DNA from 3 places in the Streptomyces roseofulvus genome. Region 1 is predicted to be linked to each of the others. Evidence: riboswitches for the same ligand, from Rfam matches in the RefSeq annotation. Region 1 holds a riboswitch; each other region holds the start of a gene.
The links. A riboswitch is a leader RNA that binds a small molecule or an ion and turns the genes downstream of it on or off. The one in region 1 is predicted to bind cobalamin.

Region 1 (7,694 bases):
ATCGCCGCCGCCAACCTCTTCACCCGCAACATCTACAAGGACTTCCTCAAGAAGGACGCCACCCCGGAGCAGGAGACCAAGGTCTCCAAGCTGGTCTCGCTGCTGGTCAAGGTCGGCGCGCTCGCCTTCGTCCTCACCATGGACAAGACCGTCGCGATCAACTTCCAGCTGCTCGGCGGCATCTGGATCCTGCAGACCTTCCCGGCCCTCGTCGGCGGCCTGTTCACCCGCTGGTTCCACCGCTGGGCGCTGCTCGCCGGCTGGGCCGTCGGCATGGTCTACGGCACCGCCGCCGCGTACGGCGTCGCCAGCCCGACCCAGAAGCACTTCGGCGGCTCCTCCGCCGAGATCCCCGGCATCGGCGAGATCGGCTACATCGGTCTCACCGCCTTCGTCCTCAACGTCGTGGTGACGGTGGTCCTCACCTTCGTCCTCAAGGCCGTCAAGGCACCCGAGGGCGTCGACGAGACCTCCCCGTCCGACTACACGGCCGACGCAGGCGACGCCGGGGTCAGCACGGAGCTCCCGAAGGTCGGGGCCGGGACGCACTGATCCGGCGGTACGGAGAAGACGGACGACGGCGAGGGCCCGGGGCGGAAAACCCCGGGCCCTCGCCCGTCCGCCCCGGCAGACTGCCCCGCATGGACTTCACGATCAGGGCCGTGCGGCCCGAGGAGTACGAGGAACTCGGCGAGATCACCGCGCGGGCCTACCTCGACGACGGACACCTCACCTTCGGCGAGGACGACGACTACCTGCCGGTGATGAAGGACGTGGCCCGGCGGGCCGTCGAGGCCGAGGTGCTGGTCGCCGTCGACGGCGACGGCCGGCTGCTCGGCGGGGTGACCTTCACCGCCGGCGGCGGCGAGTGGGCGGACATCGCCGGCCCGGGCGAGGCCGAGTTCCGGCTCCTCGCCGTCGCCCGCGCGGCCCGCGGCCGGGGGGTCGGCGAGGCGCTCGTCCGGGCCTGCGTCGAACGCGCCCGGGCCCTCGACGGCTGCTCCCGGCTGGTGCTCTCCACCCAGGACCGGATGGCCGAAGCGCACCGGATCTACCGGCGGATCGGCTTCACCCGGCTGCCCGAACGGGACTGGAGCCCGGTGCCCGGGCTCTCGCCGCTGCTCGTCCTCGCCCTGGAACTCTGACGACGGGAGCGACCGGGGACACAACATGTGGGGGGTGCCGCGATCGGCGCCCCCCACATGTATGCTCGTCCTCGCTGTCGCCGCAGGGGAATCCGGTGCGAATCCGGAACTGTCCCGCAACGGTGTGCTTCGTGCCCTTTCCGCACGCGGCGAGTCCGAGCACCTGCGCGCAGTGCGCCCGGTCCGTCCGTTCCGGGTGCCGACGACGTCCGGGCCTCGCGGAATGGGCCGGTGGACGCGGGCGCTTCCGCGCGTACGGATGCGCCCGCCCGCCCCTCCCCCGCCGTGGCCCCGGGCCGAGCGAGGGAGAGCCCCCACGTGACCATCGCGCCTGCGGGTCCGTCAGCCGCCGAGGCCGCCGCGATCGAGAGCGACGGCCCCGGGACCGTACTGCTGCGGACCCTGACCGACCTCACCGCCGACCTCACCGACACCGACCCCGGCCGGGTCGCCGCCGCCGCGCTGCGCGGCCGGCACGCCGGTTCGGACGAGGCGGAGCTGCGCGAACTGGCCACCGAGGCCGCCGCCGGTCTCATCTCCGAGGACCCGGCCTACTCCCGGCTCGCCGCCCGCCTGCTCACGATCACGATCGCCGAGGAGGCGGCCGGGCAGGGCGCGGTCTCCTTCTCCGCCTCGGTCGCCACCGGCCACCGCGAGGGCCTGATCGCCGACCGCACCGCCGACTTCGTCACGCGGCACGCCGCCCGCCTCGACGCGCTGATCGACCCGGCCGCCGACGACCGCTTCGGCTACTTCGGCCTGCGGACGCTGTACTCCCGCTACCTGCTGCGCCACCCGATCACCCGCAAGGTGATCGAGACCCCGCAGCACTTCATGCTCCGGGTCGCGGCCGGCCTCGCCGAGGACGACTCGGTCCGCGCCCTGGACGAGGTGGCGGCGCTGTACGGGCTGATGAGCCGGCTCGACTACCTGCCCTCCTCCCCCACGCTCTTCAACTCCGGCACCCGCCACCCGCAGATGTCCTCCTGCTACCTCCTGGACTCCCCGCAGGACGAGCTGGACTCGATCTACGACCGCTACCACCAGGTCGCGCGCCTGTCGAAGCACGCGGGCGGCATCGGCCTCTCCTACTCGCGGATCCGCTCGCGCGGTTCGCTGATCCGCGGCACCAACGGGCACTCCAACGGCATCGTGCCGTTCCTGAAGACGCTCGACGCCTCGGTCGCCGCCGTGAACCAGGGCGGCCGCCGCAAGGGCGCCGCCGCCGTCTACCTGGAGACCTGGCACGCGGACATCGAGGAGTTCCTGGAGCTCCGCGACAACACCGGCGAGGACGCCCGCCGCACCCACAACCTGAACCTCGCCCACTGGATCCCGGACGAGTTCATGCGCCGGGTCGACGCCGACGCCGAGTGGTCGCTGTTCTCCCCCGCCGACGTGCCCGAGCTGGTCGACCTGTGGGGCGAGGAGTTCGACGCCGCCTACCGCGCCGCCGAGGCGAAGGGCCTGGCCCGCCGGACCATCCCGGCCCGCGACCTGTACGGCCGGATGATGCGGACCCTGGCCCAGACCGGCAACGGCTGGATGACCTTCAAGGACGCCTCGAACCGTACGGCCAACCAGACCGCGGAGCCCGGCACGGTCGTCCACTCCTCCAACCTCTGCACCGAGATCATCGAGGTCACGAACGACGGCGAGACGGCCGTCTGCAACCTCGGCTCGATCAACCTGGGCGCCTTCGTCCACCCCGAGATCCAGGGCATCGACTGGGCCCGCCTGGACGACACGGTCCGCACGGCCGTCACCTTCCTCGACCGGGTCGTCGACATCAACTTCTACCCGACCGAGCAGGCCGGGAACTCCAACGCCCGCTGGCGCCCGGTCGGCCTGGGCGCGATGGGCCTCCAGGACGTCTTCTTCAAGCTGCGGCTGCCCTTCGACTCCGCCGAGGCGAAGGCGCTGTCCACGAAGATCGCCGAGCGGATCATGCTCGCCGCGTACGAGGCGTCCGCCGACCTCGCCGAGCGCAACGGCCCGCTCCCCGCCTGGGAGAAGACCCGCGCGGCCCGGGGCGTGCTGCACCCCGACCACTACGACGTCGAGCTGAACTGGCCGGAGCGCTGGGCGGCGCTGCGCGAGCGGATCGCCGCCGTCGGCATGCGCAACTCCCTGCTCCTCGCCATCGCGCCGACCGCGACGATCGCCTCGATCGCCGGCGTCTACGAGTGCATCGAGCCGCAGGTCTCCAACCTGTTCAAGCGCGAGACGCTGTCCGGCGAGTTCCTCCAGGTCAACTCGTACCTGGTCGCCGAGCTGAAGCGGCTCGGCGTGTGGGACGCGCAGACCCGCGAGGCGCTGCGCGACGCCAACGGCTCGGTGGCCGGCTTCAGCTGGGTCCCGGCCGAGGTGCGCGAGCTGTACCGGACGGCCTGGGAGATCCCGCAGCGCGGGCTCATCGACATGGCCGCGGCGCGCACGCCGTTCCTCGACCAGTCGCAGTCCCTGAACCTGTTCATGGAGACGCCCACCATCGGCAAGCTGTCGTCGATGTACGCGTACGCCTGGAGGCAGGGCCTGAAGACGACGTACTACCTGCGCTCCCGCCCGGCGACCCGGATCGCCCGCGCCGCCCAGGCCGCAGCCCCGATCCCCGTCCAGCAGGCGACCCCCGACGCGGACGCGATCGCCTGCTCCCTTGAGAACCCCGAGTCCTGCGAGGCCTGCCAGTGATGAGTACCGAGAAGAAGAACCTCCTGGACCCGGGCTTCGAGCTGACGCTCCGCCCGATGCGCTACCCGGACTTCTACGAGCGGTACCGGGACGCCATCAAGAACACCTGGACCGTCGAGGAGGTCGACCTCCACTCGGACGTCGCCGACCTCGCCAAGCTCACCCCCGGCGAGCAGCACATGATCGGCCGGCTCGTCGCGTTCTTCGCGACGGGCGACTCGATCGTGGCGAACAACCTGGTCCTGACGCTCTACAAGCACATCAACTCCCCCGAGGCGCGGCTCTACCTGAGCCGTCAGCTCTTCGAGGAGGCCGTGCACGTCCAGTTCTACCTGACCCTCCTGGACACCTACCTGCCCGACCCGGACGACCGGGCGGCGGCCTTCGCGGCCGTCGAGAACATCCCCTCCATCCGCGAGAAGGCGCAGTTCTGCTTCACGTGGATGGATTCCGTCGAGAAGATCGAGAAGCTGGAGACGGCCGCCGACCGCCGCCGCTTCCTGCTCAACCTGATCTGCTTCGCCGCCTGCATCGAGGGCCTGTTCTTCTACGGCGCCTTCGCGTACGTCTACTGGTTCCGCTCGCGCGGCCTGCTGCACGGCCTGGCGACCGGCACCAACTGGGTCTTCCGCGACGAGACCATGCACATGAACTTCGCCTTCGAGGTCGTGGACACCGTCCGCAAGGAGGAGCCGGAGCTCTTCGACGACGCCCTCCAGCAGCAGGTCACGGACATGCTGAAGGAGGCCGTCGAGGCGGAGCTCCAGTTCGGCCGCGACCTGTGCGGCGACGGCCTGCCGGGCATGAACACCGAGTCGATGCGCGAGTACCTCCAGTGCGTCGCCGACCAGCGCCTCCAGCGCCTCGGCTTCCCCCCGGTCTACGGCTCCGAGAACCCGTTCGCCTTCATGGAGCTCCAGGGCGTCCAGGAACTCACCAACTTCTTCGAGCGCCGCCCGTCCGCCTACCAGGTGGCGGTCGAGGGCACGGTCGACCTGGACGAGGACTTCTAGGCCGTCCGGATACGCGAGAGGGCCCCGCACTCCACGAGTGCGGGGCCCTTCGGCGTGGCCGGGGCCGGTCAGTCGTTGGGGACGACCGGGTAGCGCGGGGTGCCTTCGGCCATCTGGCGGAGGGCGTCCTTGCGGTCGCGCTTGGAGAGCTTGTCGATGTACAGGAAGCCGTACAGGTGGTCCGTCTCGTGCTGGAGGCAGCGGGCGAAGTAGCCGGTGCCGCGGACCTTGATGGGGTTGCCGTGCAGGTCCTGGCCGTGGACCTCGGCGAAGTCCGGACGGGCCAGCTCCGCGTAGGCGGTGGGGACCGAGAGGCAGCCCTCGTTGGAGTCGTCGAGGTGGCGGCGGTCGGCCGGCAGCTCCTGGAGCACCGGGTTGACCACGTGGCCGGTGTGGCGGACGCCCTCGTCGTCGGGGCAGTCGTAGACGAAGACCTTCAGGCCGACGCCGATCTGGTTGGCGGCGAGGCCGACGCCCTCGGCGGTCTTCTGGCTGGCGAACATGTCGTCGACCAGCGCCGCGAGTTCGGGGCCGAACTCGGTGACGTCCTTGCACTCGTGGTGGAGCACCGGGTTGCCGACGACCGTGATCGGACGGGAGGTGCCGCGCTCACGGTGGGCGAGCTCGCGCGCCTCGCAGTCCTCCGTGTCCACGATGTAGCCGTCGTCGTCCAGGGCGTAGCCCGTGAAGATCTGCTCGCCCGTCTCCTGCTGCGCCATGTGCCGCCGCGCCTTCCTGAAAACCCGATTCCGTCAGGGGACAGCCTACGGGGCCGGGGCGGAAGGCTCAGCAGACCTCTTCGAGATCGCGCCATTCCCGGCTGTCGGGGCTGTCGGCGACCCAGCCGTCGAGGAGGCCGCGGACCAGGTCGGCCGGGGCGGCGATGCCGCACTCGCGCTCGGGCACCCACAGTTCGCCGGGCGAGCGGTGGCCGAGCGGTCCGGGGTGGCCGGGCTCGCTGTGGTCGTGCGGGTCGACGTGGTCGCCCTCGCCCTCGGCGCTGGGCATGGTCGACTCGGAGCAGGCCCGGCAGAGGAGCCGTACCGACGACGACCAGTCCTCGGCGGCGAAGCCCGCCTCGGCGGCCAGCTGCTCCAGGGCGTCCCGGTCCGCCTCGGTGGCCGCCTCCAGGAGGACGACCCAGGTGGGGACGGGCGACGGGGCCCACAGCTCGATCTCGTCGAAGACCGGGTAGGAGGGGCCGGCGGTGGTGGTCCGCTCGCCGTTCGGGACGCCGTCGTGGAGGACGACCTCGCCCCAGCGGCGGCCGGAGGACGGCAGCGGGATGGAGAGCACCTCGATGCGGGCCGGGTCGAGCCTGCGGCCCCACACCACCTCGGCCTCGCCCTCCGGCGAGAGCCGCACGGCGGCGCTGCCGAGCTCCATCCCGGCGGGTTCGCCGGTGGCGGAGGAGGCTCCGGGGACCTTCAGGCCGTACGCCTGCCAGGCACGGCGGGCCAGCGGCCAGTCCTGGAGGGCGGTGGCGGCGATGCCGACGTTCCACCAGTCGGGGGCGCCGGTCTCCTTGTCGAGCAGGGCCACGGCCCGCAGTCCGGCGGCGCGGGCCTGCTCCCAGTCGTGCCGGAACTTGTGGAGCAGCGCCAGGTTGAACCAGGACTCGGAGAGCCAGGGCTCCAGATCGGCCGCCCGGGTGAGCAGCGCGCCCGCGTCCTCGTACCGTCCGTCGCCGATCAGCGTGAACGCCCGGTCGGTGGCCTGCCGCCACGAGGCGGAGGGCCGATGCCGTACCTTCCCGAAGATCCTCACGATTCCCGCCTGCCCGGTCGCTTCACCCTCTTGTTCGCATCCAACCATGCCGGGTCGGACGCGCGCTCATTACCCATGGGTTACCCCGTGGGGACCGAGGTCACCCCAGGGGTTCCGCCGCGGGCCAGGACCCTGGCCAGGCAGGCGACGACCTCGGGGTGGTAGTCCCGGGCGGTGCCGAGCCGGAGCAGCTCCAGGGCCTCCAGGGCGGCGGCCGCGTCCTCCCCGGCGAGGTCGTCGTAGGCGTTCACGGCGCGGACGATCCGGGCGGCCTGCGGCTGCTCGCGGTACGGGTCGGCCTGCCGCTCGACGACCTGGGCGACGGCGGAGGGGACGCCGGTCATGCGGACGACCTCGCCGCCGAGGAGGGCGATGCGGCGCTGCTGGTCGGCGGGGAGGAGGGCGGTGGCGCCGCCTGCGACGGGGTCGACGAGGGAGAGCTGTCCGATGTCGTGCATGAGGGCGGCGTACTCCAGGACGGCCAGCTCGGCGCCGCCGAGGCCCAGCTCGCGGCCGACGGCGGTGGAGAGGGCGGCGACCCGGCGGGCGTGGCCGGGCGGGGTGCAGCCGGCGATCTCGGTCGCCCGGGCGAGGGAGGCGATGGTCTGCCGGTTGACGGTGCGGACGGCCGCGTACCGGCGGAAGGAGACCTGGGTGAGGAGCAGCGGTACGGCGAGGACGGGCAGCGCCCAGAGGCCGGCGGCGCCGACGCCGAGGGCCATGACGACGCCGGTGGCGCAGACGGCGGAGCCGATGCCGAGGAGGGCGCGGAGTTCGTCGCGGAGGAGGGGGCCGTACGGGTACGCGGTGCGGGCGCGGAGCAGGAGGGCGGCGAGGACGGCGTCGCAGAGGCCGGTCAGTCCGAGGACGAGGACCAGGAAGAGGGCGTAGGCGGCGCCGAGGCCGAGGTGTCCGGTGACGGTGCCGGAGTTGTAGAGCGGCTGGAAGCAGAGGGCGGCGAAGCCGACGGTGAGGAGCCGGCGGGCGAGGTGGTCGAGGTCGGGGCCGTGGCCGCGGGCGATGTGGGGCACGATGCCGGCGAGTCCGCCGGCGCAGACGACGGCGACGATCTGGAGGA
Region 2 (7,694 bases), 4.3 Mb from region 1:
GGAAAGTCTTCCGTCGGTACGCGGAACCGCTTGCCAAGCGCTCTATGGGCAGGACGACTGCACCCGGGCCCGGCCTGATCCAGGTGCCTCGCGCCGGCGGGCAGCGCCCGTCGGGACCAGCCACGGGCCTCGTCCAGGCGATACCCGTGCAGTCTGGGCTCAGGCTGACGCCGCCGATCAAGCTCGACTGCATCTTCGTGAGCCCGGCCTCCAAGGACACCTTCGGCGATTCCGCCGCATGCACCGAGGGCATGTCCGACCACCGTCCGTCTCCTGCACGGTGAGGCAACCTGGGTCAGTCGACGAACTCCGGTCGCTCCGATGGCTGGCGCGTGGAGCAGCGTCGGCGGGAGAGACCTTCCTCGATCGCTGTGGCCGGAATGGCCTTTCTCGTCCTGAACAGTTGCAGGTCAGGATCGCGTGGATGGCTTGGACGATGGTGCCGATGCGGCGGGTGGAGCGTCGGGCCCCGCGGAGGATCCGCCAGGACTTCAGCTGCGCGAAGGCCCGTTCCTCGGGAGCTCCGTCTTCCCGGAAAAGGACCCCAAGAAGGTTCTCGATCTGACGGGTGAGGCATGGGCCAGGCCGGGCTCCCCTCCGCGGGTGCCGGCGTGGGGTGCTCGCCGCACGGCGAGCACCCCACGCCCTTTTCCCCTCAAGCGATCCCGTAGAACTTTACGCCCGTGACGGGATTAACAAATTCCTTGGTGGACGTTCCGAAATTCGCTACCGTTTCCGGATGGCGCAATTTCACCTCGCCGGTAAATTCAGCCAGAACACTCTCAGCCCTCCTCAGATGCAGACGAACATCTTCCGGGCTGCACTCCAGGAAAAGGCGACGCCAGCTTTCGGCGAACTCGCCAACCGGGGCTGGCCATGCCGCCGAGCCGGGGATCGGATCCATGTCCAGCCAGCGGGAGATCTCGTCCCTTGCGAAATCAACCCTCAGATCCGCGGCAGACATCACTCCATGTCGAGCCATAGCCAGACGCATAGCCTCCGCAAGAGCTGTGGACAGGAACTCACTGTTCCCATCGTCGTAGCCCCAGCTGGCTACCCCTCCTGCGCGCATCAGGCAGTCATCGAAGGGATCACGTCGGCCGTTCTCATTGCGATACTGGTTGACAAATTCCTGCACACCGCTGCTCAATCAACTCTCCCTCGGCACCCGCACCGCTCCGTTACCACCAGACCCGAATGCTAAGCCTCTACGCCGAACTCACCCTGGAACGATCAGGTGGAATCCGAGCGCAGTCCCAGGGCGCTGTGCTGAATCACGCCAGCCGGGGCAACAGCAGAGCGTGATCTTCGACGGGCCAGCTCCACCAGCCTCGACGCGCCGCGCCACCGGTGCCCGAGTACCGGAGCACCTCGCCCGTCGTCGTGCGGGCCAGCAGGTCCACCTTGCCGTCGGAGTCGATGTCGCCGATCGACAGCAGTCGGTCGTAGACGTTCCACCCGCCGCCGATCCGCGTGCGGCTGGCGAACGGCGCCTTGTAGTCGCCCGTGCCTTTGTAGAGCCACAGGACGCCGGTCTTGTCGCGGGCGACGATGTCGGCCCTGCTGTCGCCGGTCAGGTCGCGCTGTCCCGCGAGCTGGTCGTACGCGTTCCACCCGCCGCCGACCCGCGTGCGGGTGGTGAGGCTGCCGCCCGGATAGCCCAGGTAGCTCCACAGCACGCCGGCCGTGTCGCGGCCGATCAGGTCGGCCCCCTTCGCCCCGCCGAGGTGGCCGGGCGACAGGACCTCGGGGTAGATGTTCCAGCCCTTGCCGACGGTCTTCGCCGACAGCCAGGAGCCGCCGACGACACCGTCGAAGTCCAGCCGACCGTTCTTGACGAGCACCCCCCTGAGGCCGGCCCGTCGTCGTTCGACATTCATCGGGATCCCGCCCCTGCTCGTCCCGTTCCGCCTCTCCGACCTCGACGGCCCCCAGGGTTGCCCCTCGACGGGCACTTTCCCGGACGCGTGCGCAACCCCCTGCGCGGAGCACGTGTCGGTTGACCGACGCGGCCTGGGGGTGTTCCGTGAACACCCGTCCGACCCGTCGCGAGGCGAACGGATACAATGCGCGGGACAGCGGCCCGGTCGGGGAGGCAAGCGTGACCGACACCAGCGACACCCGTCCCACCGAGGGTGAAGCGCCCCTGCGGCGGCAGAGCCGGCTGCAGCGCCTGATGCGTTACGTCCCCCTGATCGCCCCGGTCCTCCTGTTCGCCGTGCCCTGCTGGGTGCTCCTGTACGGCGGCCAGAACTGGCCGCTGCCCGCCACCCTGCTCGGCACCGCCCTGTTCGTCCTCGGTCTCGTCGGGATGCCGTTCGCGATGGCGCGCGGCCACGGACGGCGTCAGCAGGACCGGGCGGCGATCGTCGGCGACACCCTGCTGGGCGCGAGCTGGATCCTGTTCACCTGGTCCGTCCTGCTCGGCGTCCTCCTACGGCTCGTCCTGACCGTGGCCGGCGTCGGAGAGAGCCAGGACCGGGCCCGGATCGTCGCCTGGGCCGTCCTCGGCGTCACCGCCGTCCTGCTCGCCTGGGGGTACGCCGAGGCCCGCCGCGTTCCCCGCGTACGCCGACTCGACGTGCGGCTCCCGCGGCTGGGTCCCGGCCTCGACGGCTTCCGCGTCGCCCTCGTCACCGACACCCACTACGGCCCCCTGGACCGCGCCCGCTGGTCGGCACGGGTGTGCGAGACGGTGAACACCCTGGAGGCCGACCTGGTCTGCCACACCGGTGACATCGCGGACGGCACAGCCGAACGCCGCCGCGCCCAGGCCGCACCGCTCGGCACCGTGCGGGCGACCCGGGCCCGTGTGTACGTCACCGGCAACCACGAGTACTACAGCGAGGCCCAGGGCTGGGTCGACCTGATGGACGAGCTGGGCTGGCAGCCGCTCCGCAACCGCCATCTGCTGTTGGAAAACGGAGGCGACATCCTCGTGGTCGCCGGCGTGGACGACGTCACCGCCGAGTCCTCCGGGCTCGCGGGCCACCGCGCCCACCTCGCCGGAGCCCTCCAGGGCGCCGATCCCGACCTGCCCGTGCTGCTCCTGGCCCACCAGCCCAAGTTCGTCGACCAGGCAGCGGCCGCCGGCATCGACCTCCAACTCTCCGGCCACACCCACGGCGGCCAGATCTGGCCCTTCCACCACCTGGTCCGCATCGACCAGCCCGCCGTCGCCGGCCTGAGCCACCACGGCGCCCGCACCCTCCTCTACACCAGCCGCGGCACCGGCTTCTGGGGCCCACCCTTCCGCGTCTTCGCCCCCAGCGAGATCACCCTGCTCATCCTCCGCTCCCCGCAGCACTGAACCGACCGATACGTTCCGCCGGACCGGAGCGGGCCGAAGGCTCCGCTGGCAGGGTCAGTCCAGCGATGACGGCGTCGCGGTCGCGGTCGATGCCCGCGGTCCCGAGGCGCCGCAGGAGACCTACCGACAGAGGATCAGTCACCTGCGGCCGCGCCGCACCGGTGCGCGACCGCGCCCCCAAGCGGATAATTGCGCCATCATGCACAGGTGCAAAGCGCACCCAGTCCAACCCACCCCTGACGGTTGATCAGGAAAGTCGGCAACAGGTCGGCGTCAGTACCGCCCGAGACCGCTCCCGAACGCCATGAACCGCCGAGATCAACAATTGATCTCACTCGCTCTCACCTGCAAAAAGCCTGCTCAGTCACCTACCTGCCAGCCTCACCAGGAGGTATCCATGAGGATGCTGATCAACGTGCCCGAGACCGTCGTCGCCGATGCCCTGCGGGGGCTGGCCGCCGCGCATCCCGAGTTGACCGTGGACGTGGAGCGGCGGGTGGTGGTGCGGAGGGACGCGCCGGTGGCGGGGAAGGTCGCGCTGGTGTCGGGGGGCGGGTCGGGGCACGAGCCGCTGCATGCCGGGTTCGTGGGGCCGGGGATGCTGGACGGGGCCTGTCCCGGGGAGGTGTTCACGTCGCCCGTGCCGGATCAGATGGTGCGGGCCGCGGCCGCCGTGGACAGCGGTGCGGGGGTGCTGTTCGTGGTGAAGAACTACACCGGGGACGTGCTGAACTTCGAGATGGCCGCCGAACTCGCCGAGGACGAGGGCATCCAGGTGGCCAAGGTGCTCGTCGACGACGACGTCGCGGTGACCGACAGCCTGTACACGGCGGGGCGGCGCGGTACCGGGGCCACGCTCTTCGTGGAGAAGCTGGCCGGGGCGGCGGCGGAGGAGGGCGCGCCGCTGGAGCGGGTGGAGGCGCTGGCCCGGCGGGTGGTCGCGCGGTCGCGGTCGTTCGGGGTCGCTCTGAGCGCGTGCAGCACGCCGGCGAAGGGCGGTCCGACCTTCGACCTGCCGCCGGGGGAACTGGAGTTGGGCGTCGGTATCCACGGCGAGCCGGGGCGGGAGCGGCGCGGCATGATGACCGCGCGGGAGATCGCCGAGGTCGCCGTGGACGCCGTCCTGGACGACCTGCGGCCGTCGGATCCGGTACTGCTGCTGGTGAACGGGATGGGCGGGACGCCGCTGCTGGAGCTGTACGGGTTCAACGCCGAGGTGCGGCGGGTGCTGGACGCGCGGCGGGTGCCGGTGGCGCGGACGCTGGTCGGGAACTACGTGACCTCCCTCGACATGGCGGGCTGCTCGGTGACGCTGTGCGCCGCGGACGAGGAGCTGCTGCGGCTCTGGGACGCGCCGGTGGCGACGGCCGCGCTGCGCTGGGGCCGGTGAGCGGGCGATGACGGAGACGTACGGGGCCGACGCGGCGGTGCGGTGGATGGCGGCGGTCGCGGCCGCGGTGGAGCGGGAGGCCGGGCGGCTCACCGAGCTGGACGCGGCGATCGGCGACGCGGACCACGGGGCCAATCTGAAGCGCGGATTCGCCGCCGTGGCCGCGACGCTGGCGGAGGAGCCGCCCGCCACGCCGGGCGCGGTCCTGGTGACCGCCGGGCGGGAGCTGATCTCCACGGTGGGCGGGGCCTCCGGGCCGCTGTACGGGACGCTGCTGCGGCGGGCGGGCAAGGCGCTCGGCGACGCCGGGGAGGTCACCCGGGACGAGCTCGCGGACGCGCTGGAGGCCGGGGTCGCCGCGGTCGGGCAGCTCGGCGGGGCCGTGCCGGGCGACAAGACGATGCTGGACGCGCTGACGCCGGCCGTCGCGGGCCTGCGCGAGTCGTTCGCGGCGGCGGCGCGTGCCGCCGAGGAGGGCGCGCTGGCGACCGTCCCGCTGCGGGCGCGCAAGGGCCGGGCCAGTTATCTCGGTGAACGGTCGGTCGGGCACCAGGATCCGGGGGCGACGTCCTCGGCGCTGCTGTTCGCGGCGCTGGCGGAGGTGACGGCCGGATGAGCGGGGACAGGGTGGGGATCGTGCTGGTGTCGCACAGCGCGGCCGTCGCGGCGGCGGTGGCGGAGCTGGCCCGGGGGCTGGCCGGCGGCGGGGACCTGGCGCCGGTCGCGGCGGCCGGCGGCGGCCCGGACGGTGGGCTCGGCACGAGCGCGGCGCTGATCGCCGCGGCGGCGCAGGACGTCGACGCGGGGGCCGGGGTGGCCGTCCTGGTCGACCTCGGCAGCGCGGTCCTCACGGTGAAGGCCCTCCTCGCCGAGGGTGACGAACTCCCGGAGGGCACGCGGCTCGTGGACGCCCCCTTCGTGGAGGGCGCGGTGGCCGCCCTGGTGACGGCGAGCGCGGGCGGCGATCTCGACGCCGTGGCGGCCGCGGCCTCGGAGGCGTACGCCTACCGCAAGGTCTGACGGCTGCCGACGGGGCGCCTCCGGCTGGGTTCCACGCCGCCGGGGGCGCCCCTCGTCGTCCGAGCAGCAGCAACGCACTTGGACACGTCCACGCTAGTGCGGGGGTCTGACAACGGGGTCCGGCGACGGGCCCGGCGACGGGAGCCGACGACCGGTTCGACGACGGGACCGCGGGGACTCCGCAGCGCACGTGACCGACCCCGCATTGTGATGAAGCAGGTCAACACACTAATGTCGCAGCGCCTTGGTGTTCGGGAAACCGGTGCAGTACCGGTGCGGCCCTCGCCACTGTGATCGGGAGGTCCGGCTCCATCCCTCCGGGGAAGCCACTGCGCCGCCGCGGGAGACCGTCGTGGGGTGGGAAGGCGGAGTCGGGCGTCACTACCGTCAGCCAGGAGACCGGCCAGGGCGCGTTGTCCATCCACGAGGTGCTGGAGAGGGTCTCCCGATCATGCATATCGCCGAGGGGTATCTGCCCCCCGTCCACGCGGCCGCCTGGGGCGTCGCATCGGCTCCGTTCGTCGTCCACGGCGTCCGCGCGCTCACCCGCGAGGTGCGCGCCAACCCCGAGTCCACACTGCTGCTCGGCGCCTCCGGCGCCTTCACGTTCGTCCTGTCCGCTCTCAAACTGCCGTCGGTGACGGGGAGTTGCTCCCATCCGACGGGCACGGGGCTCGGCGCCATCCTGTTCCGGCCGCCCATCATGGCGGTGCTCGGCACCATCACCCTGCTCTTCCAGGCGCTGCTGCTCGCCCACGGCGGGCTGACCACGCTGGGGGCGAACGCGTTCTCGATGGCGATCGTCGGGCCGTGGGCGGGGTACGGCACGTACCTGCTGTTCCGGCGGTTCGGGGCGCCGCTGATGGTGGGCGTGTTTTTCGGCGCGTTCGTCGCCGACCTGTCGACGTACTGCGTGACCAGCGTCCAGCTGGCCGTGGCGTTCCCCGACCCGGGCAGCGGCGTGGCGGGGTCCCTCGCCAAGTTCGGCGGGATCTTCGCGGTGACGCAGCTACCGCTCGCCGTCAGCGAGGGGCTGCTGACCGTCCTGGTGATGCGGCTGCTCACGCAGTCCAGCAAGGGGGACCTGCTGCGGCTCGGCGTGCTCGCCCGGCCGGAGCCGAAGCGGCACGAGGAGGCGGCGGCGTGATGAGCCGGAACGCGAAGATCAACACCCTGCTGCTGGCGCTGGTGGCGGCCCTGGCGGTGCTGCCGCTGGCGCTCGGTCTCGGCGACCACAAGGAGGAGCCGTTCACCGGCGCCGACGGGGAGGCGGAGACGGCGATCACGGAGATCGAGCCGGACTACGAGCCCTGGTTCAGCCCGCTGTACGAGCCGCCGTCCGGCGAGATCGAGTCGGCGCTGTTCTCGCTGCAGGCGGCCCTGGGCGCCGGCGTACTCGCCTACTACTTCGGGCTGCGGCGCGGCCGGCGGCAGGGCGAGGAGCGGGCCGCGGCCCGTGCGGAGGGTGCGCCGTCCGCGCCGGACGCGGACACGGACGCGTAGCCGCCGATGCTGCCCATCGACGCGGCGGCGCACAGCAGTCGCTGGCGCCGCCGCCATCCCTCGGAGAAGGCCGCCCTCGGCTTCGGTCTGACCATCTGCGCGGTGTGCCTGCCGCCGTGGCCGGGCGCGCTCCTGGTCGCGGCGGCGACCCTCGCCGTGCTGCTCGGTCCGGCCGGTGTGCCGGGCCGGCAGCTGTGGCGGGCCTTCCGGGTCCCGCTGGGCTTCTGCGTCACGGGCGCCGTGCCGCTGCTGTTCGCGGTGGGCGGGCCGGGGGGCGCCGTGGCCTGGGCCCCGGACGGTCCGGTGCACGCCGGGGAGCTGCTGCTGCGGACGGCGTCGGCCTCGCTGGGGGTGCTGCTGTTCGCCTTCACCACGCCGGTGTCGGACGTGCTGCCGCGCCTGGTGCGGGCCGGGGTGCCGGCGCCGGTGGTGGACGTGGCCCTGGTGATGTACCGGATCGTCTTCCTGCTC
Region 3 (7,694 bases), 1.5 Mb from region 1:
GAGATCATGGCGACGATCCGCGACACGGCGAAGAACCCGACGCAGAACCCGAAACTGGGCCTGGGCAACGTCGACGCGGCCGCCGCGGTCCAGGCAGCCACCCCGCAGAACTGACCCCGTCCCTCTGGGCAGGCGTGCCGCTGGGGTCCGCCCCAGCGGGACGACGGCCCGCAAGGGAAAGCTACTCGCCGCACTCGTGCGCCGACGGGTCGACCACCACACGGTCCAACAGCCCCCGCAGCAGCGTTCGTTCGGCTTCCGTGAGGTCCGCGAAGAGCTCGCGCTCCGCCTCGCTGACGGCGTGGTCGATGCGCTCCAGGACCGCCGCCCCGGCCGGGGTGATCTCGACGATGTGCCGGCGCCGGTCGGCCGGATCGCGGCGCCGCTCGGCCAGCCCCGCCGCCTCCAACTCGTTGAGGACCGCGACCAGTTGGCTGGGGTCGATCTCCATCGCGGCGGCCAGGTCCCGCTGGCTCATGGGCGCGGGGGCGAGCTGCATCAGGGTCATCGCGTTGCGCGGATGCAGCCCCTCGACGCCCAGGGCGGAGCGGATGCGCGCGCCGGTGAGCTCCCCGCGGAAGGAGAGGAGGAAACCGAGCCGGTCGGTCGGGAGGGCTGCCATGCCGTCCACCGTAACAACAACAGGATTGTGGAGCGAGATAAATCGTTGTTACGCTTCAATGGTTTCCGTCCCCGGATCGTTGGAGCGCACCACCATGTTCATCGCCTACGCCGTCGTCGCCGGACTGCTCGCCCTCGCCATGACCGGGTCCGCCGTCATGACCTTCACCCGCAACCCGGCGGTGGCGGGGAACATGACGAAGCTCGGAGTGCCGGAGAGCTGGCTGCCCTGGCTGGGCACGGCGAAGGTGGCGGGCGCGCTCGGCCTGCTCGCCGGCCTGGTGGTCCCGGCACTCGGCGAGGCCGCCGCCATCGGCCTCGTCCTCTACTTCATCGGCGCCCTCGTCACCCACGTCCGGGCGAAGGACTACACGCTGGCGCCGGTCGTCGTCCTGACCGTGCTCCCGGCGGTCGCCCTGGTGCTGCGCATAGCCAGCGCCTGATCCCCGCCGGGCGGGACGACGGGCGACGAGACGAGACGAGACGAATCGTCTTGCGGAAAGGTCCTCGACGCCGTACGGTCGACGTATCGAGACGGACCGTCTCGCCAATCGTCCCGTGTCCCCGACGGCAGGAGACCGCCCTTGTTCCGTGCGTCACTCACCGAGGTCACCAAGCGCTACGACGACCGGTACGTCCACCACCGGACCGTCCTCGACCGCGCCTCCCTCACCGTCCGCCCCGGCGAACGCCTCGGCGTCGTCGGGGACAACGGCTCCGGGAAGTCCACCCTGCTCCGGCTCCTCGCCGGCCTCGAGACCGCCGACAACGGCACCGTGGCCGTCGAGACCCCCGGCGGCCTCGGCCATCTCGCCCAGACCCCCGACCTCCCCGCGACCGCGACCGTCGGCGACGCCGTCGACCACGCGCTCGCGGAGATCCGGGAGCTGGAGCGGGAGATCCGGGCGGCGGAGGGCGCCCTCACCCCCGCCGGACTCGACCGGTACGCCGCGCTGCTCGCCGCCTACGAGGCGCGCGGCGGCGCCGGGGCCGACCGTCGGGTGGCGACCGTGCTGCGCCGGCTCGGCGAGACCGCGCCGCCCGGCCGGGACCGGCCGCTGGCCACGCTCTCCGGCGGGCAGCGGGCCCGGCTCGCGCTGGCCGGAGTCCTCGCCGCCGACCCGGAACTGCTGCTGCTCGACGAGCCGACCAACGACCTCGACGACGAGGCCGTGGCCTGGCTGGAGGAGCGGCTCCGCGCCCACCGGGGCACGGTCGTGGCCGTCTCCCACGACCGCGCCTTCCTCGACCGGGTCGCCACCGCGATCGTGGAGGTCGACGAGGACCGGCACACCCTGCGCCGCTACGGCGACGGCTACGCCGGCTATCTCGCCGGGCGCGCCGCCGAACGGGCCCGCAGGGCCCGGGAGCACGAGGAGTGGAAGGCCGAACTGGCCCGCCACCGGGCCCTCGCCGACAGCGCCATCGACCGCTTCACCGCCATCCCGCGCAAGGCCCCCGCCGCCTTCAGCGGCGCCGGCGCCTTCCGGGCCCGGTCACGGGCGCACGGGGCGATGAGCAGGATCCGCGCCGCCCGCGAGCGGCTGGCCCGGCTCACCGACCACCCGGTGCCGCCGCCGCCCGAGCCCCTGCGCTTCCGGGCGGAGCTCGACGGCGAGGGAGCGGCCGTCGGCCTCACCGGCGTCCGCGTCGACGGCCGGCTCCGGCTCGACGCCCTGCACCTCGCACCGGGCGAGCGACTGCTCGTCACCGGCCCGAACGGCGCGGGGAAAACCACCCTCCTCCGGGTCCTGGCGGGCGAAATGGCCCCGGACGCGGGCACGGTGACCGTGCCCGCCCGGGTCGGACTGCTCCGCCAGGACACGGCCTCGCCCCACGACCCCCGTACGGTGGGCGAGGCCTTCGGAGAGGGCCGCGAGGACGAACTGCTCGCCCTCGGGCTCTTCGCGGCCCGGGATCTGACGACCCCGGTCCGACTGCTGTCGACGGGCCAGCGCCGCAAGCTGGAACTGGCCCGCCTGGTGACCGCGCCGGCCGACCTGCTCCTCCTCGACGAGCCGACCAACCACCTGGCGCCCGCCCTCGTGGAGGAGATCGAGGCCGCGCTCGCCGCCTACCGGGGCACGCTGGTGATCGTCAGCCACGACCGCCGGCTGCGGGCAGGCTTCCGCGGCCGGCGCCTGGAACTGGCACCGGCCAGGACCCCGGCGGGCGTCTAGGCGGGCCTAGTCCTCGTCGCCGGCGCCTTCGAGGTCGCCCTCCGTCTCCAGGAACACCTGGCGCAGGGCGGCCAGGGTCTCCGGGTCCGGCTTCTCCCACATGCCGCGCGACTCGGCCTCCAGGAGGCGCTCCGCGATGCCGTGCAGGGCCCAGGGGTTGGCCTCCTTGAGGAAGGCCTGGTTCGTCTCGTCGAGGACGTACTCCTGGGTGAGCTTGTCGTACATCCAGTCGGCGACGACCCCGGTGGTGGCGTCGTAGCCGAAGAGGTAGTCGACGGTCGCGGCCAGCTCGAAGGCGCCCTTGTAGCCGTGGCGGCGCATCGCCTCGACCCAGCGCGGGTTGACCACCCGGGCCCGGAACACCCGGGAGGTCTCCTCCACCAGGGTGCGGGTGCGGACGGTCTCCGGGCGGGTCGAGTCGCCGATGTACGCCTCGGGGGCGGTGCCCCGCAGCGCGCGGACCGTCGCCACCATGCCGCCGTGGTACTGGTAGTAGTCGTCCGAGTCGGCGATGTCGTGCTCGCGGGTGTCGGTGTTCTTCGCCGCCACCGCGATCCGCTTGTACGCGGTCTCCATCTCGGCGCGCGCCGGCCGCCCTTCGAGCCCGCGCCCGTACGCGTACCCGCCCCACACCGTGTACACCTCGGCGAGGTCGGCGTCGGTGCGCCAGTCCCGCGAGTCGATCAGCTGCAGGATGCCGGCGCCGTAGGTGCCGGGCCGGGAGCCGAAGATGCGGGTGGTGGCGCGGCGCTCGTCGCCGTGCTCGGCGAGGTCGGCCTGGGTGTGGGCCCGGACGTGGTTCTCCGACGCGGGCTCGTCCAGCTCGGCGACCAGCCGGACGGCGTCGTCGAGGAGGCCGATGACGTGCGGGAAGGCGTCCCGGAAGAAGCCCGAGATGCGCAGCGTCACGTCGACGCGCGGGCGGCCCAGCTCGGCGAGCGGGATCGGCTCCAGGCCGTTGACGCGGCGGGACGCCTCGTCCCACAGCGGCCGGACGCCGAGCAGCGCCAGCGCCTCGGCGACGTCGTCGCCGGCGGTGCGCATCGCGCTGGTGCCCCACAGGGAGAGGCCGACGGAGGTCGGCCACGCGCCGTTGTCCTCGCGGTAGCGGGTCAGCAGCGAGTCGGCGAGCGCCTGCCCGGTCTCCCAGGCGAGCCGGGACGGCACGGCCTTCGGGTCGACGGAGTAGAAGTTCCGCCCGGTCGGCAGCACGTTGACGAGGCCCCGGAGCGGGGATCCGGACGGGCCGGCCGGCACGAAGCCGCCGTTCAGCGCGTGCACGGCGTGGGCGAGTTCGTCGGTGGTGGCGGCGAGGCGCGGCACGACCTGCTCGCAGGCGAAGCGGAGCACGGCCTGGACCTCGGGGCCGTGGTCGCCGGCGACCGCCGGGACCGCGTCCACGGACCAGCCGGCCGCCTCCATGGTCTCGACCAGCTCGCGGGCCTTCGCCTCCGCCTCGTCGGCGGTGGTGCGGGTCGCGGCCGACTCGTCCAGGCCGAGCGCCTCGCGCAGCCCGGGCAGCGCCTGAGTGCCGCCCCAGATCTGGCGGGCCCGGAGGATGGAGAGGACCAGGTTGACCCGGGCCTCGCCCTCCGGCGCGCCGCCGAGGACGTGCAGGCCGTCGCGGATCTGGGCGTCCTTGACCTCGCACAGCCAGCCGTCGACGTGCAGCAGGAAGTCGTCGAAGCCGTCGTCGTCGGGCCGCTCCGCCATGCCGAGGTCGTGGTCGAGCTTGGCGGCCTGGATCAGGGTCCAGATCTGGGCGCGGATCGCGGGCAGCTTCGCCGGGTCCATCGAGGAGATCTGCGCGTACTCGTCGAGCAGCTGCTCCAGGCGCGCGATGTCGCCGTACGAGTCGGCGCGGGCCATCGGCGGCACCAGGTGGTCGACGAGGGTGGCGTGGGCGCGGCGCTTGGCCTGGGTGCCCTCGCCGGGGTCGTTGACGAGGAACGGGTAGACGAGCGGCAGGTCGCCGAGGGCCGCGTCGGGGCCGCAGGCGGCGGACAGGCCGGCGTTCTTGCCGGGCAGCCACTCCAGGTTGCCGTGCTTGCCCAGGTGGACCATGGCGTCGGCGCCGAAGCCGCCGTCCTCCGCGCGGGCCGCGATCCAGCGGTAGGCGGCCAGGTAGTGGTGCGACGGCGGCAGGTCGGGGTCGTGGTAGATCGCGATCGGGTTCTCGCCGAAGCCGCGCGGCGGCTGGATGAGGACGAGGAGGTTCCCGCGCCGGAGCGCCGCGAGGACGATGTCGCCCTCCGGGTTCCGGGACCGGTCGAGGAACATCTCGCCGGGCGCGGGGCCCCAGTGCTCCTCGACCTGCTCGCGCAGCTCGGCCGGCAGCTCGGCGTACCAGCGCTTGTAGTCGGCGGCCGGGATGCGGACCGGGTTCTTCGCCAGCTGCTCCTCGGTGAGCCAGTCCTGGTCGTGGCCGCCGGCCTCGATGAGGGCGTAGATCAGCTCGTCGCCGTCGCCGGAGACCAGGCCGGGCAGCTCCTCGGCCGGGCCGAAGTCGTATCCCTCGGCGATCAGCCGGCGCAGCAGGGCGACGGCGGAGGCGGGGGTGTCGAGGCCGACGGCGTTGCCGATGCGGGAGTGCTTGGTCGGGTACGCGGAGAGGACCAGCGCCAGCTTCTTCTCGGCGTTCGGGATGTGCCGGAGCCGGGCGTGCCGGACGGCGATGCCGGCCACGCGGGCGGCGCGCTCGGCGTCGGCGACGTAGGCGGGCAGGCCGTCCTCGTCGATCTCCTTGAAGGAGAACGGGACGGTGATGAGCCGGCCGTCGAACTCGGGCACGGCGACCTGGCTGGCCGCGTCCAGCGGCGACAGGCCCTCGTCGTTCTCCTCCCAGGCGGAGCGCGCACTTGTCAGGCACAGCGCCTGGAGCACCGGCACGTCGAGCGCGGCGAGCGCGCCCGCGTCCCAGGCCTCCTCGTCGCCGCCGGCCTGGGCGGCGGCCGGCTTGGTGCCGCCGGCGGCGAGGACGGTGGTGACGATCGCGTCGGCGCCGCGCAGGACGGCGAGCAGCTCCTCCTCCGGGGCCCGCAGGGAGGCCACGTACAGCGGCAGTGCCCGGGCGCCGGCGTCCTCGAGGGCGTCGCAGAGGGCGCCGACGAAGGCGGTGTTCCCGCTCATGTGGTGGGCGCGGTAGTAGAGCACGGCGACGGTCGGGCCGTCGGTGGCGCGGGCCGTGCGCTCCAGCGGGCCCCAGGTGGGGGCGGGCGCCGGAGCCTCGAAGCCGTGGCCGGTGAGGAGGACGGTGTCGGAGAGGAAGCGGGCCAGCTGCTCCAGGTTGGCGGGGCCGCCGTGGGCGAGGTAGGCGTGCGCCTCGGTGGCGACGCCGACCGGCACGGTGGAGGAGGCCATCAGCTGGGCGTCGGGGGCCTGTTCGCCGCTGAGGACGACGACCGGCTTTCCGGTGGCGAGGACCGCGTCGAGGCCCTCCTGCCAGGAGCGGACGCCGCCGAGCAGGCGGACCAGGACCAGCTCGACCCCGTCGAGCAGGGCGGGGAGGTCGGCCAGCGGGAGCCGGGAGGGGTTGGCGAAGCGGTACTCCACCGGCCCCCCGGCCGCGCGGGCGCTGAGCAGGTCGGTGTCGGAGTGCGACAGCAGCAGGAGCATGGCGAGGCTCAGGCCCTTCCTCGGGGTTTCCGCGCCCCGGGTGGTCGTGGTCGGCGGGGAGTTCCTGACTCACCCGGGCCGTCGCCGGCTCGGGCTCACAGTGGCGGGACCGCGCCGGATTCTCACCGGGCTTCCTCCCCGGGGTCCTGGGACCCCATGCCGATCTGCATAGTAGAGCGTGGCGTCGGCGGGCCGGAGGGGTCCGGAGAGTCGGCCGGATCACACTCGGTGGCCGCCCGGTTCCCCGTGGGTATGCTCGCCGCCATGCCGCCGACCCCGCCCAGCCCGCCCGAACCGGGCGAACCTCGCATACGGGACCGAGGCGACGCGTGCCCGGGGGCGCTCCGGCTGCACGCCGCCGCCGACGGTTTCCTCGCCCGACTCCGGCTACCCGCCGGGCGATTGACGCACCGTCAGGCGCTCGTCCTGGCCGACGCCGCGGAGACCCTGGGCGACGGCAGCCTCTCCGTCACCTCGCGCGGCAACGCCGAGCTGCGCGGTCTCCGCGACGGCTGCGACGCCGCACTCGCCGCGCTCCTCGACGACGCCGGCCTGCTGCCCTCCCCCAGCCACGAACGGGTCCGGAACATCGTCGCCTCCCCCGCCGCGGGACTCGACGGACTCGGCCACGCCGACGTGCAGTTGTGGGCCCGCGCCCTGGACCGGGCACTCTGCGCCGAACCCCGCGCGGCGGCCCTCTCCGGCCGATTCCTCTTCGTCCTCGACGACGGCCGCGGCGACGTCGCCGGACTCGGCGGCGATGTGACCTTGATCGCAGCCCCGGACGGCGCCGCCCTCCTGGCGACCTGCTCCGGAACCTTCCGGCTGCCCGCCGCCGACGCCGTCCCCGCCGCACTCGCCTGCGCCCTCGCCTTCCTCGACGCCGCCGCGGCCGCCGCCACCGGCGCCTGGCGCCCGCGCGAACTCCCGCCCGGGCACCTCCCGGACTGGGCCGCCGCCCTGCACGAGGCGGCGATCACCGCGGAGCCCGTACCCCCCTTCTCCTCCCCGGGGACCCCGCCGCCCGCGCCCGGACCGCTCGGCGCGCACGCCCTGCACGTCCTCGCCCCGCTCGGCCGGCTCACCGCCGGCCGGCTGCGGGCGCTCGCCGACGGCGCCACCGAGCTCCGGCTCACCCCGTGGCGCGGAGTCGTCGCCGTCGGGACGCACGGCTCCCGGCTCGCCGCGCTGGAGACGGCCGGCCTGATCACCGACCCGGCCGCCCCCGGCGCCGGCGTCACCGCCTGCACCGGCCTGCCCGGCTGCGCCAAGTCCCTC

Region 2: linked by a shared signal. The riboswitch ahead of ABFY03_RS05085 (energy-coupling factor ABC transporter permease) and the one ahead of ABFY03_RS25210 (ribonucleoside-diphosphate reductase subunit alpha) in region 1 are both predicted to bind cobalamin.
Region 3: linked by a shared signal. The riboswitch ahead of cobN (cobaltochelatase subunit CobN) and the one ahead of ABFY03_RS25210 (ribonucleoside-diphosphate reductase subunit alpha) in region 1 are both predicted to bind cobalamin.

What each region holds. Positions count from the first base shown of each region.
Region 1 is NZ_BAAAWE010000001.1:5,411,515-5,419,208, reverse strand. It holds gene mctP (monocarboxylate uptake permease MctP) at 1-552, shown strand, start outside; gene ABFY03_RS25215 (GNAT family N-acetyltransferase) at 642-1,145, shown strand; cobalamin riboswitch at 1,186-1,330, shown strand; gene ABFY03_RS25210 (ribonucleoside-diphosphate reductase subunit alpha) at 1,464-3,836, shown strand; gene ABFY03_RS25205 (ribonucleotide-diphosphate reductase subunit beta) at 3,836-4,849, shown strand; gene def (peptide deformylase) at 4,918-5,568, opposite strand; gene ABFY03_RS25195 (tetratricopeptide repeat protein) at 5,636-6,616, opposite strand; gene ABFY03_RS25190 (HD-GYP domain-containing protein) at 6,697-7,694, opposite strand, start outside.
Region 2 is NZ_BAAAWE010000001.1:1,099,727-1,107,420, forward strand. It holds partial or broken gene ABFY03_RS05050 (IS5/IS1182 family transposase) at 394-522, opposite strand; gene ABFY03_RS05055 (hypothetical protein) at 656-1,150, opposite strand; gene ABFY03_RS05060 (FG-GAP repeat domain-containing protein) at 1,275-1,880, opposite strand; gene ABFY03_RS05065 (metallophosphoesterase) at 2,102-3,310, shown strand; gene dhaK (dihydroxyacetone kinase subunit DhaK) at 3,708-4,700, shown strand; gene dhaL (dihydroxyacetone kinase subunit DhaL) at 4,708-5,316, shown strand; gene ABFY03_RS05080 (PTS-dependent dihydroxyacetone kinase phosphotransferase subunit DhaM) at 5,313-5,720, shown strand; cobalamin riboswitch at 5,949-6,142, shown strand; gene ABFY03_RS05085 (energy-coupling factor ABC transporter permease) at 6,172-6,867, shown strand; gene ABFY03_RS05090 (energy-coupling factor ABC transporter substrate-binding protein) at 6,867-7,223, shown strand; gene cbiQ (cobalt ECF transporter T component CbiQ) at 7,230-7,694, shown strand, end outside.
Region 3 is NZ_BAAAWE010000001.1:3,950,840-3,958,533, forward strand. It holds gene ABFY03_RS18155 (S8 family serine peptidase) at 1-114, shown strand, start outside; gene ABFY03_RS18160 (MarR family winged helix-turn-helix transcriptional regulator) at 182-622, opposite strand; gene ABFY03_RS18165 (DoxX family protein) at 717-1,064, shown strand; gene ABFY03_RS18170 (ABC-F family ATP-binding cassette domain-containing protein) at 1,206-2,801, shown strand; gene cobN (cobaltochelatase subunit CobN) at 2,808-6,416, opposite strand; cobalamin riboswitch at 6,455-6,592, opposite strand; gene ABFY03_RS18180 (cobalamin biosynthesis protein CobG) at 6,669-7,694, shown strand, end outside.